Regions from separate parts of the Crenobacter cavernae genome, predicted to be linked through region 2. Evidence: predicted binding sites of a transcription regulator. Region 2 holds the regulator's gene; the other holds the start of a gene.
What was found. Region 2 encodes sigma-54, which starts transcription at its own class of promoters, with help from an activator protein. Its sites were predicted from a motif close to CTGGCACGCTTCATGCTT; they were not measured.

Region 1: DWG20_RS10220 (flagellar hook-length control protein FliK) is a predicted target of sigma-54. The motif match lies at 2,959-2,976, and genes of this name have one in related genera.

Annotation. Positions count from the first base shown of each region.
Region 1 covers NZ_CP031337.1:2,102,265-2,107,003, forward strand. Annotated here, with positions in the region: gene fliG (flagellar motor switch protein FliG) at 1-276, shown strand, start outside; gene DWG20_RS10205 (FliH/SctL family protein) at 266-1,027, shown strand; gene fliI (flagellar protein export ATPase FliI) at 1,020-2,402, shown strand; gene fliJ (flagellar export protein FliJ) at 2,411-2,863, shown strand; gene DWG20_RS10220 (flagellar hook-length control protein FliK) at 3,010-3,951, shown strand; gene DWG20_RS10225 (flagellar basal body-associated FliL family protein) at 4,054-4,560, shown strand; gene fliM (flagellar motor switch protein FliM) at 4,564-4,739, shown strand, end outside.
Region 2 covers NZ_CP031337.1:361,376-366,114, reverse strand. Annotated here, with positions in the region: gene rapZ (RNase adapter RapZ) at 1-165, opposite strand, end outside; gene hprK (HPr(Ser) kinase/phosphatase) at 146-1,102, opposite strand; gene ptsN (PTS IIA-like nitrogen regulatory protein PtsN) at 1,095-1,556, opposite strand; gene hpf (ribosome hibernation-promoting factor, HPF/YfiA family) at 1,673-2,014, opposite strand; gene DWG20_RS01640 (RNA polymerase factor sigma-54) at 2,145-3,542, opposite strand; gene lptB (LPS export ABC transporter ATP-binding protein) at 3,553-4,281, opposite strand; gene lptA (lipopolysaccharide transport periplasmic protein LptA) at 4,278-4,739, opposite strand, start outside.

The DNA of each region.
Region 1 (4,739 bases), 1.5 Mb from region 2:
GACCGCTCGATCCAGACCATCCTGCGCGAAGTGCAGACCGACTCGCTCGTCATCGCGCTCAAGGGCACGAGCAACGAGCTCAAGGACAAGATCTTCCGCAATATGTCGCAGCGCGCCGCCGAGATGCTGCGCGACGACCTCGAGTCGCGCGGCCCGGTCAAACTGTCCGAGGTCGAGGCCGAGCAGAAGGAAATCCTCAAGGTGGTGCGCAAGCTCGCCGACGAGGGCCAGGTCGTGCTAGGCGGCAAGGGCGGGGACGAAGGCATTGTCGAATAAGGCCGGCATCATCCCCGGCGACGCGCTCGAAGGCTGGGCGCGCTGGCATCCGGGCGAACTGTTTCCCATCGCGCCGGAGGCCGAGCCAGCACCCGAAGCGTTGGCCGAGCCCATCGACGGGCACGACGTCGCCGCCGAGAGACTGGAAGACGACGCGGAGCCGCCCGAGTCTTCTGAGCCGATCGCCCCGCCGCCGGCCTACCCGACGGCCGCCGAACTCGAAGCGATCCACCAAGAGGCGTGGCAGGGCGGCTACGACGCCGGCCATACCGAAGGGCTGGCGCTGGGCCGTGAAGAAGGTCGCGAAGCGGCGCATGCCGAGGCGGCAAGTCAATTCGATACCGCATTCGCGCCGCTCTCTGAGCTCGGCCAACGTTTCGAGGGCGAGCTCGTCCGCGTCGAGACCGAACTGGCGCCGTCGCTGTTGAAGCTCGCGTTCGAGCTCGCCTCCGAGCTGAGCCGCGTCACCGTCGCCGCCAACCCTGATTCGTTGCGCAACTTGCTCGCCGAGGCGCTCGCCGACTGGCGCGAGGAACTCGCACGCGCCCGTGTGCGCGTTCATCCCGACGATCTCGCCACCGTCAGAGCGTTTCTCGAGGCCGAAGCGCCGGCCACCGTCTGGCAGTGGCAGGAAGACGCCGCGCTCGAGCGCGGCGGCTGCGTGATCGACACCCGGACCGTGTCGCTGGATCTCAGTATGGAAACGCGTCGCGCCGTGCTCGCGGCGGCGCTCGGACTCGGCGATGCTTGAGCGCCAGCAGGCCTTTTTAGCCTGCGCGGGCCGCGTCGCCGCCGCCACGCCCTTGTGGCAGGCGGCCGGAAGGCTGACCCAGGTCACCGGCATGGTGATGGAGGCGGTCGGCCTCAAGCTGCCGGTCGGCAGCGCGTGCCGCGTCGAACTGTCGGATAAGCACAGCGTCGAGGCCGAAGTCGTCGGTTTCGCCGGCGACAAGCTCTACCTGATGCCGATCTCCAACGTGCACGGCCTGTTGCCGGGCACGCCGGTGACGCCGCTCACCGCCTACCACCCGCCGCGCTACGGCCGCGGATCGCTCGCCGGTGACGACGGCGCGTCGGTCGGTCGCAAGGTGCCGGTCGGCATGAGCCTGTTGGGGCGCGTGCTCGACTCGCTCGGTCGCCCGCTCGACGGCAAGGGCGACATCCACCCGGACGCCTACTTTCCGCTCTACAGCCAGCCGATCAACCCGCTCGAGCGCACGCCGGTGCACGACGTGCTCGACGTCGGCGTGCGCGCGATCAACGGCCTGCTGACCGTCGGCCGAGGCCAGCGTCTCGGCCTGTTCGCCGGCTCCGGCGTCGGCAAGTCGGTGCTGCTCGGCATGATGGCGCGCTACACGCGCGCCGACGTCGTCGTCGTCGGTCTGATCGGCGAACGCGGCCGCGAGGTGAAGGACTTCATCGACAACATCCTCGGCGACGAGGGGCGCGCCCGCTCGGTCGTCGTCGCCGCGCCGGCCGACCTGCCGCCCTTGATGCGACTGCACGGCGCCGCCTACGCGACCGCGCTCGCCGAATATTTCCGCGCGCAGGGTTTGGACGTCTTGCTGTTGATGGACTCGGTCACCCGCTACGCGATGGCGCAGCGCGAGATCGCGCTGGCGATCGGCGAGCCGCCGGTCACCAAGGGCTACCCGCCGTCGGTGTTCGCGCGGCTGCCGCAATTGATCGAGCGCGCCGGCAACGGCGCCGAGGGCGGCGGTTCGATCACCGCCTTCTATACGGTTCTTTCCGAGGGCGACGACCAGCAGGATCCGATCGCCGACTCGGCGCGCGCCATCCTCGACGGCCACTTCGTGCTGTCGCGCGAGCTGGCCGAATCCGGCCACTACCCGGCGATCGACATCGAACAGTCGATCAGCCGCGTGATGGTCGACGTCGTGCCGCGCCAGCAGATGGAGCAGGCGCGGCGCTTCAAGCAGCTCTACTCGCGCTACCAGCGCAACCGCGACCTGATTAGCGTCGGCGCCTACGTGCCCGGCTCCGACCCGGTGCTCGACGAGGCGATGCGCCGCCAGCTGCCGATGACGAGCTTCCTCAACCAGCCGCAGCACGAGTCGCACGACTATCCGTCGACGCTGCAGCAGCTCGATTCGACGCTCGCTTGAGATAGGCGATGGCCGACAGCAAGTACCGCCTGCTCCAGCAACTGGCCAAGGAACGCGAAGCCGCCGCCGCCGAGCGCATGCAGCGCGCGCAGGGCCGCCTGGGCGACGCGCGCCAGCGTCTCGAACAACTCGAAGCGTACCGCGACGAATACCGCGGCCGTTTCACCGCGCGCGGCCAGGCCGGCGTCGGCGTCGCGCAGTGGCAGGATTTCCGGTTGTTCCTCGGCAAGCTCGACGAGGCGGTCGGGCTGCAGAACGGCGAGGTCGAGCGCTGCCTGCAGCGGCTGCTGATGGAACGCCAGGGTTGGCAGAACGAACGCAAACGGGTGATGGCGTTCGACAAGCTGATGGAGCGCGAGGCCGAGCGCGCCGCGCTCAAGGAGAACCGTCGCGAGCAGAAGGCGATGGACGAATTCGCGTCGCGCCAGTTCTGGAACGCCACGCGCGGCAAGGGGCGCTAGGCGCGCCCGCCTCATCCGCAAACCGCCGCCGCTTCGACCGGGCGGCGGTTTTTTCTTGGGTTTGGCCAACGTTGGCCGAGCCGACAGTCAGGCATCTGGCATGGTGTTTGCTTTTCCAGTGCCAGCCGATAACCGGGGAGAATCCCATGAGCCTGACCGTCACCGCCACGTCCGCCCTGCCCAAAGGCCTCGCCGCCAACGCCGCCGCAGGCGAGGCCGCCGCCTTGCCGCAGGACGCGATGCTGTTTGCTTCGCTGCTCGGCGCCGAAATCGGCCAGCTGGGCGGCAAGGCGCAGGCCAAGGCCACGCCGTCGGCCGACGGCGACGGCGAGGCCAAGACGGCCGGCGACGACGCGAAGACCGCCGCGCCCACCGTTGACCCGGCCGCCGCGCTCGCCTACTTCCAGGTGCTGCCACAGCCGGTGCAGCCGCAGGGCACCGGACTGGGTTTGACGCCGCGCGGGGCCGGCGCGACCGAAGGCTTGCCGGGGGCGTCGACGGATGCGTCGGTCGAGTCGGGATTCCTGCTGTCGGCGCTCGCCGGCAAGAAGGGCGGCCAGCAAAAATTGCCGGCCGATACGGAAAGTCCTGCCGCTTTTGCGCCGCAATGGCCGGCGACGAGTGCGCTGGCCGGCCCGCACGCCGCCGCCAGGACCGAGCGCGCTCCGCATGTGGTGACTTTGCCGGTGCCGCTGTCCGACTCGGCCTGGGGGCGTGCGATGGGCGAGCAGCTGATCGGCCTCGTGAACCTGAAAGCGGAAACGGCGCATATCCAGGTCAACCCGCCGCAGCTCGGGCCGATCGAGGTGTCGCTGAAGATCGATTCGAACAACCTGGCGCAGCTGCAATTCATCGCCGCCAACCCGATCGCGCGCGACGCGGTCGAGAACAGCCTGCCGCGCTTGTCGCAGATGCTGGCCGAGAGCGGCATCCAGCTCGGCGACGCGCAGGTGTCGAGCGGCCAGGGTCAGTCGCAGCAGTCGTTCGCGCAGCAGCAGGGCCGGCGCGATGGCGGCGGCGTGCAGGACGAGCCGGACGCGCTGACCGCGATCCGTGCGGCGCGCGGCGTGCTCAGCATCTTCGCTTAAAGTATTTGGCTGTCTTTGTGGGCTATCCGTGCGGTACACTTGCGGGCGATCGTTGAAAATCGCTAACCATTCCCTTAAGTTCAACCCGCACGGATTCGCTTCATGGCTGAAGAACAGAAAAAGGACAAGAAGGCCGCAGGCGGCAGCAAGCTGCTGATCATCGTGATCGCGCTCCTGGTGCTGGTACTGGCCGCCGTCGGTGGTCTGGCGGCCTATGTGTTCGCCAATATGCAGAAGGGCGACGCCGCGCACGCCGAGCAGGTCGACGAGAAGGCGGTCAAGAAGAAGGACGGGCCGCCGATCTTCCAGAAACTCGACACTTTCGTCGTGAACCTCGCCGGCGGCTCCGGTGCGATGCTGCAGGTCGAGATGCAGGCCGAGTTGTCCGATGAGGACGCCAAGAAGCGCTTCACCGACTACATGCCCAAGGTGCGCAGCGCGCTGATCCTGCTCTTGTCATCCAAGACCTCCGAAGAGCTGGCGACGCCGGACGGCAAGGTCAAGCTGAAGGCGCAGGTGAAGAAAATCATCAACGAGGCGATGGATGCCGGGTCGGAAGAGCCGGTGGACTCGGTCCTTTTCACGTCCTTCATCATCCAAGAGCAGTAAGGCATGGCCGACGAGATCCTCTCCCAGGAGGAGGTCGACGCCCTTTTACGCGGTGTCACCGGGGACGAAGACGAGGGCGATGAGGCGCAAGACGCCTACGGCGTGCGCACCTACGAGATCGGCCGTCAGGAGCGCATCGTGCGCGGCCGGATGCCGACGCTCGAGATCATCAACGAGCG
Region 2 (4,739 bases):
GCTGATCGCGATGCGCTCGTGACCCTGTTCGCGGTAGAGCGCGATCAGCTTCGAGAGCAGCGTCGCCGGCAGGTTGTCGACCGACGCGTAGCCGGCGTCTTCGAGCGCCTTCAGGGCGACCGACTTGCCCGAGCCGGACAGGCCGCTAATCAGGATCAGCTGCATGTTCCTGATCCCTGAGGAAGTTGGTGTGACGCTCGATGAATTCGCGCGTGCTGTCGATGCCCCTCAGTTGCAGGATGTAGTTGCGCACCGCCGCCTCGACGAGCACGGCCAGGTTGCGGCCGGCCGCGACCGGCAGGATCACCTTGCGCACCTTCACGCCGAGGATCTCCTGCGTCTCCGACTGGATGTTGAGGCGGTCGAGCGCCTGCATCGCCTGGTCGTTGGCCTTGACGAGGTGGATGATGAGCTTGAGCACCTTCTTCGGGCGGACCGCGGTCTCGCCGAAGATGGTGCGGATGTTCAGGATGCCGAGGCCGCGCACTTCGAGGAAGTCGCGCAACAGCGGCGGGCAGCGGCCTTCGAGCGTCTCCGGGCCGATGCGGTAGAGTTCGACCGCGTCGTCGGCGACCAGACCGTGGCCGCGCGAGATCAGTTCCAGCGCGAGTTCGCTCTTGCCCATCGCCGAGTCGCCCATGATCAGCACGCCGATCTCGAGCACGTCGAGGAACACGCCGTGCAGCACCGTCGACGTCGCCAGCGCGCGCGCCAGATAGATGCGCAGCACGTCCATCAGGTAGGGGCTCTCGAGCCGCGAACTCATCAAGGGGACGTTGTGCGTGTGGCAGTAGTCGCGCAGCAGCTTGGGGACCGCCTGGTTGTTGGCGACGATGACGACCGCCATCGGCTTGTGGAACAGCTGGTCGAGCGCGGTGCGCGCGGCGGCGTTCTCCAGTTTCTCCAGGTAGTCGACCTCGGCCACACCGAGCACCTGCACCGCGTTCGGGTGGATGAAGTTCAGGTGGCCGACGAGGGCGAGGGTCGGGCGCTGGTCGTCGTTGCGGATCATCGTATCCGACCCGCCGGTGCCGGCGACCCAGGTCAGAAACAGTTTCTGATGGTTGTCCTGGTAGAGCTGGCGAACGGAGACGCTAGGCATGGCCGGACCATTCGGTGAGCAGGCGGTAGAGGGTGTCGCGGTCGGGCGCGGCGATCAGCGCCTCGCGCAGCGCGCGGCTGGAGAAGCGTTGTGCGAGTTCAGACAAGACCTGCAGGTGCAGGTCGGTCGCCTCTTCGGGCACGAGGAGCACGAACAGGCTCTGTACCGGCTTGCCGTCGGGCGCGTCGAAGGGGATCGGGTTCTTCAGGCGGATGAACACGCCGACCGCCTCCTTCAGCCCCTTGGCGCGTCCGTGCGGAATCGCCACGCCTTGGCCGAGGCCGGTCGAACCGAGTTTTTCCCGGGCGAACAGGCAGTCGAACACTTCGCTTCTGGCGATGGCGTGGGTGTTCTCGACAAGGAGCCCCACCTGTTCGAATACGCGTTTTTTGCTGCCGACGTCCAGGTCGATCAGGACATGGTCGGGCGCGAGGATTTTGCCGATCAGGCTCATACTGTGCGTTTGCTTACAGAAAAAACCCGGCCATTCTACGCTCAAGCGTAGTCTTGGCAAAAGGCCGTCAATGAAAAACGGGAACCCGCAGGTTCCCGTTTCGACAATCACGCCACTCAGGCGTTCGCCTGTTCTGTCGGCGCTTCCGGTGCTGGTGCCGGGGTCGGCGCGCGGCGCTCGTTGCGTTTTTCCTTGTGTTTCAGGACCTGGCGGTCGAGTTTGTCGATCAGCGCATCGACGGCTGCATACATGTCGGCTTCGGTGGCCTCCACGTGGATATCCTTGCCGGAGAGGTGAACGTTCACCTCCGCCTTCTGCACAAGCTTGTCGACCGATAGCGTCACGGCGACGTCGATCACGTCGTCGACGTGGCGGGTCACGCGTTCGAGTTTGCTTTCGATGTAGTCGCGCATCGGCGGAGTAACTTCGAGATGAAGACCGGTGATCTTGAGGTTCATACCCTAACTCCTTAGGTGACAAACGCCTGGGCCCGGCGGCCCGGCGGTTTTCTTGTGTGGCTCCATCGCGGGGCGACGGAACCCCTCAAAGAACAGGTGGGGTAGCAATCGGCGTTTTAAAGAGCCTTTTTCAAAGCGTCTTGCGCTGGGCGACCGCCGCGATCTGCATCGCCTCGCGGTACTTGGCCACGGTGCGACGCGCGACCTGGATGCCTTGTTTTGTCAGGAGGTCGACCAGCTTGCTGTCGGAGAGCGGTGCTTGACGGTCTTCGGCGTCGATCAGCTGCTTGATCAGCGCCTTGATCGCGGTCGCGGAACACTCGCCGCCGCTGTCGGTTTCCAACGCACTGCCGAAGAAATATTTGAGTTCGAAGAGCCCGCGCGCGCAGAGGAGGTATTTCTGCGTGGTCACCCGGGAGATGGTGGATTCGTGCAGGCCCAGTTCTTCGGCAATGTCGCGCAGTATCAACGGACGCATTGCCACTTCACCATGTTCAAAGAACGCTTGCTGCCTGTTGGCGATAGATTCCGACACTTTCAGGATGGTGTCAAACCGTTGCTGGATGTTTTTGACGAACCACTTGGCTTCCTGCAGGCGCGGCGCGAGTTCGCCGCTTTCGCCGCGCGCCTCGGACACCAATTTGGCGTAGCCGGGGTTGACGCGCAGCCGCGGCACGGCGCCCGGGTTGAGCTCGGCCTGCCAGCGTCCCTTGCGCTTGACCACCAGCACGTCGGGCACGATGTAGTGCGTCTCGTCGCGACCGAAGTTGGCCGCCGGATGCGGGGTGAGGCTGGCGATCAGCTGCTGCGCGAGTCTCAGTTCGGCGTCGTCGACCGAGAGCAGTTTCTTCAGCTTGCCGTAGTCGCGTTGGCCGAGCAGCGTCAGGTGCTTCTCGACGATGGTGCGTGCGCTCGCAAGCCCCGGCGTGACGCGGGGCAGGCTGGCCAGCTGTAGCAGCAGGCAGCCGGTCAGGTCGAAGGCGCCGACGCCGGCCGGGTCGAAGCCCTGCAGCAGTTCGAGACCGTCCTCGAGCTCTTCGAGCGTCAGTTCGAGTTCGGCCGGCAGTTCGGCGAGCACCGCTTCGAGCGGCTGCGGCATGAAACCGTCGTCGTCGAGCTCTTCGATCAACAGGCTGACGACGCCGTGTTCGCGCGTCGACATCGCGATTTCGCCGAGCTGGGCGATCAGGTGTTCGCGCAGCGACACCGGGCAGGCGACGTTGGCGAGCGGGTCGTAGTCGTCGTTGTCGCCGCGCGCGGCGCCGCGTCCCCAGTCGGACAGCTCGCCCGGCAACGTGTCGGCGCCGTCGGCCGAGCCGTTGTCGGCGGCGGGCTCGGCCAACCTTTCCTCGCCGGACGCTTCGCTCGGGCCGTCGTCCATCCGTTCGATCAGCGGGTTGTCGAGCAACACCCGTTCGACCTCGGATTGCAGGTCGAGCGTCGACAGCTGCAACAGCTTGATCGACTGCTGCAGCTGCGGGGTGAGGGTGAGATGTTGCGAGACCTTGAGCTGGAGGCTCTGCTTCATGGCGTGGCCATTACAGGTGGAAGTGCTCGCCGAGATAGACTTCGCGAACCTTCTCGTCGTTGACGAGCGTGTCCGGTTCGCCCGAGGCGAGCACAGCGCCTTCACTGATGATATAGGCGCGATCGCAGATGCGCAGCGTTTCGCGCACGTTGTGGTCGGTGATCAGGACGCCGATGCCGCGCTCGCGCAGGAAGGCGATGATCTTCTGGATGTCGATCACCGCGATCGGGTCGACGCCGGCGAACGGTTCGTCGAGCAGGATGAAGCGCGGCCGCGTGGCGAGCACGCGCGCGATCTCGACGCGGCGTCGTTCGCCGCCGGACAGCGCCAGCGCGTTGGTGTCGCGAAGGTGGGCGATGTTGAGGTCGTCGAGCAGGAGTTCGAGCTCCTTATCGAGGTTCTCGCCCTTCAGGCCGCCGATCTCGAGCACGGCGCGGATGTTTTCCTCGACCGTCATCCTGCGGAAGATCGACGCTTCCTGCGGCAGGTAGCCGAGCCCCATGCGTGCGCGCTTGTGGATCGGCAGGCGGGTGATGACAGTGCCGTCCAGTTCGATCTCGCCACCGTCGGCCGCGACGAGGCCGACGATCATGTAGAAGCTGGTCGTCTTGCCGGCGCCGTTCGGCCCCAAGAGGCCGACGACCTCGCCGCTGGCGATGTCGAGCGACACGTCGCGCACGACGGCGCGCTTCTTGAAGCGTTTCTGCAGGTGGCGGACGGTGAGCTGGCTCTGCGTCATTTCTGGCCTTCGTCCTTCGGTTGCAGGATCACGGTGACGCGACCCTTGTTCGGGCCCTGCACGCTGCCGCCGCTGACCTGGTAGACCTCGGTCTCGGTGTTGTAGGTGATGACTCCGCCGGTGACGACGTCGGCGCCGCGCTTGACGCGCGCATTGCCGGTGAGCACGACCTGGTTGCTGGCGCTGGTGTAGTCGACGCGCGAACCCTGGCCTTCGACGTACTCGGGGCGGGCTTCGAGTTTCTGGCGGAAGGTGGCCGGGCGGCCTATGCCCTGCAGCGTCTGGCGGCCCTGCGCGTCGCGGGTGACGGTCAGCTGGTCGGCGGTCGCCTTGAGCGTGCCCTGGATCACGATCACGTTGCCCTGCCAGACGGTGACGCCCTTGAGCTGGTCGAGCGTGCCGGCGTCGGCGCTGATCTCGATCGGCTTCTTCTGGTCGGCCTTTTCCGCCCAGGCCGG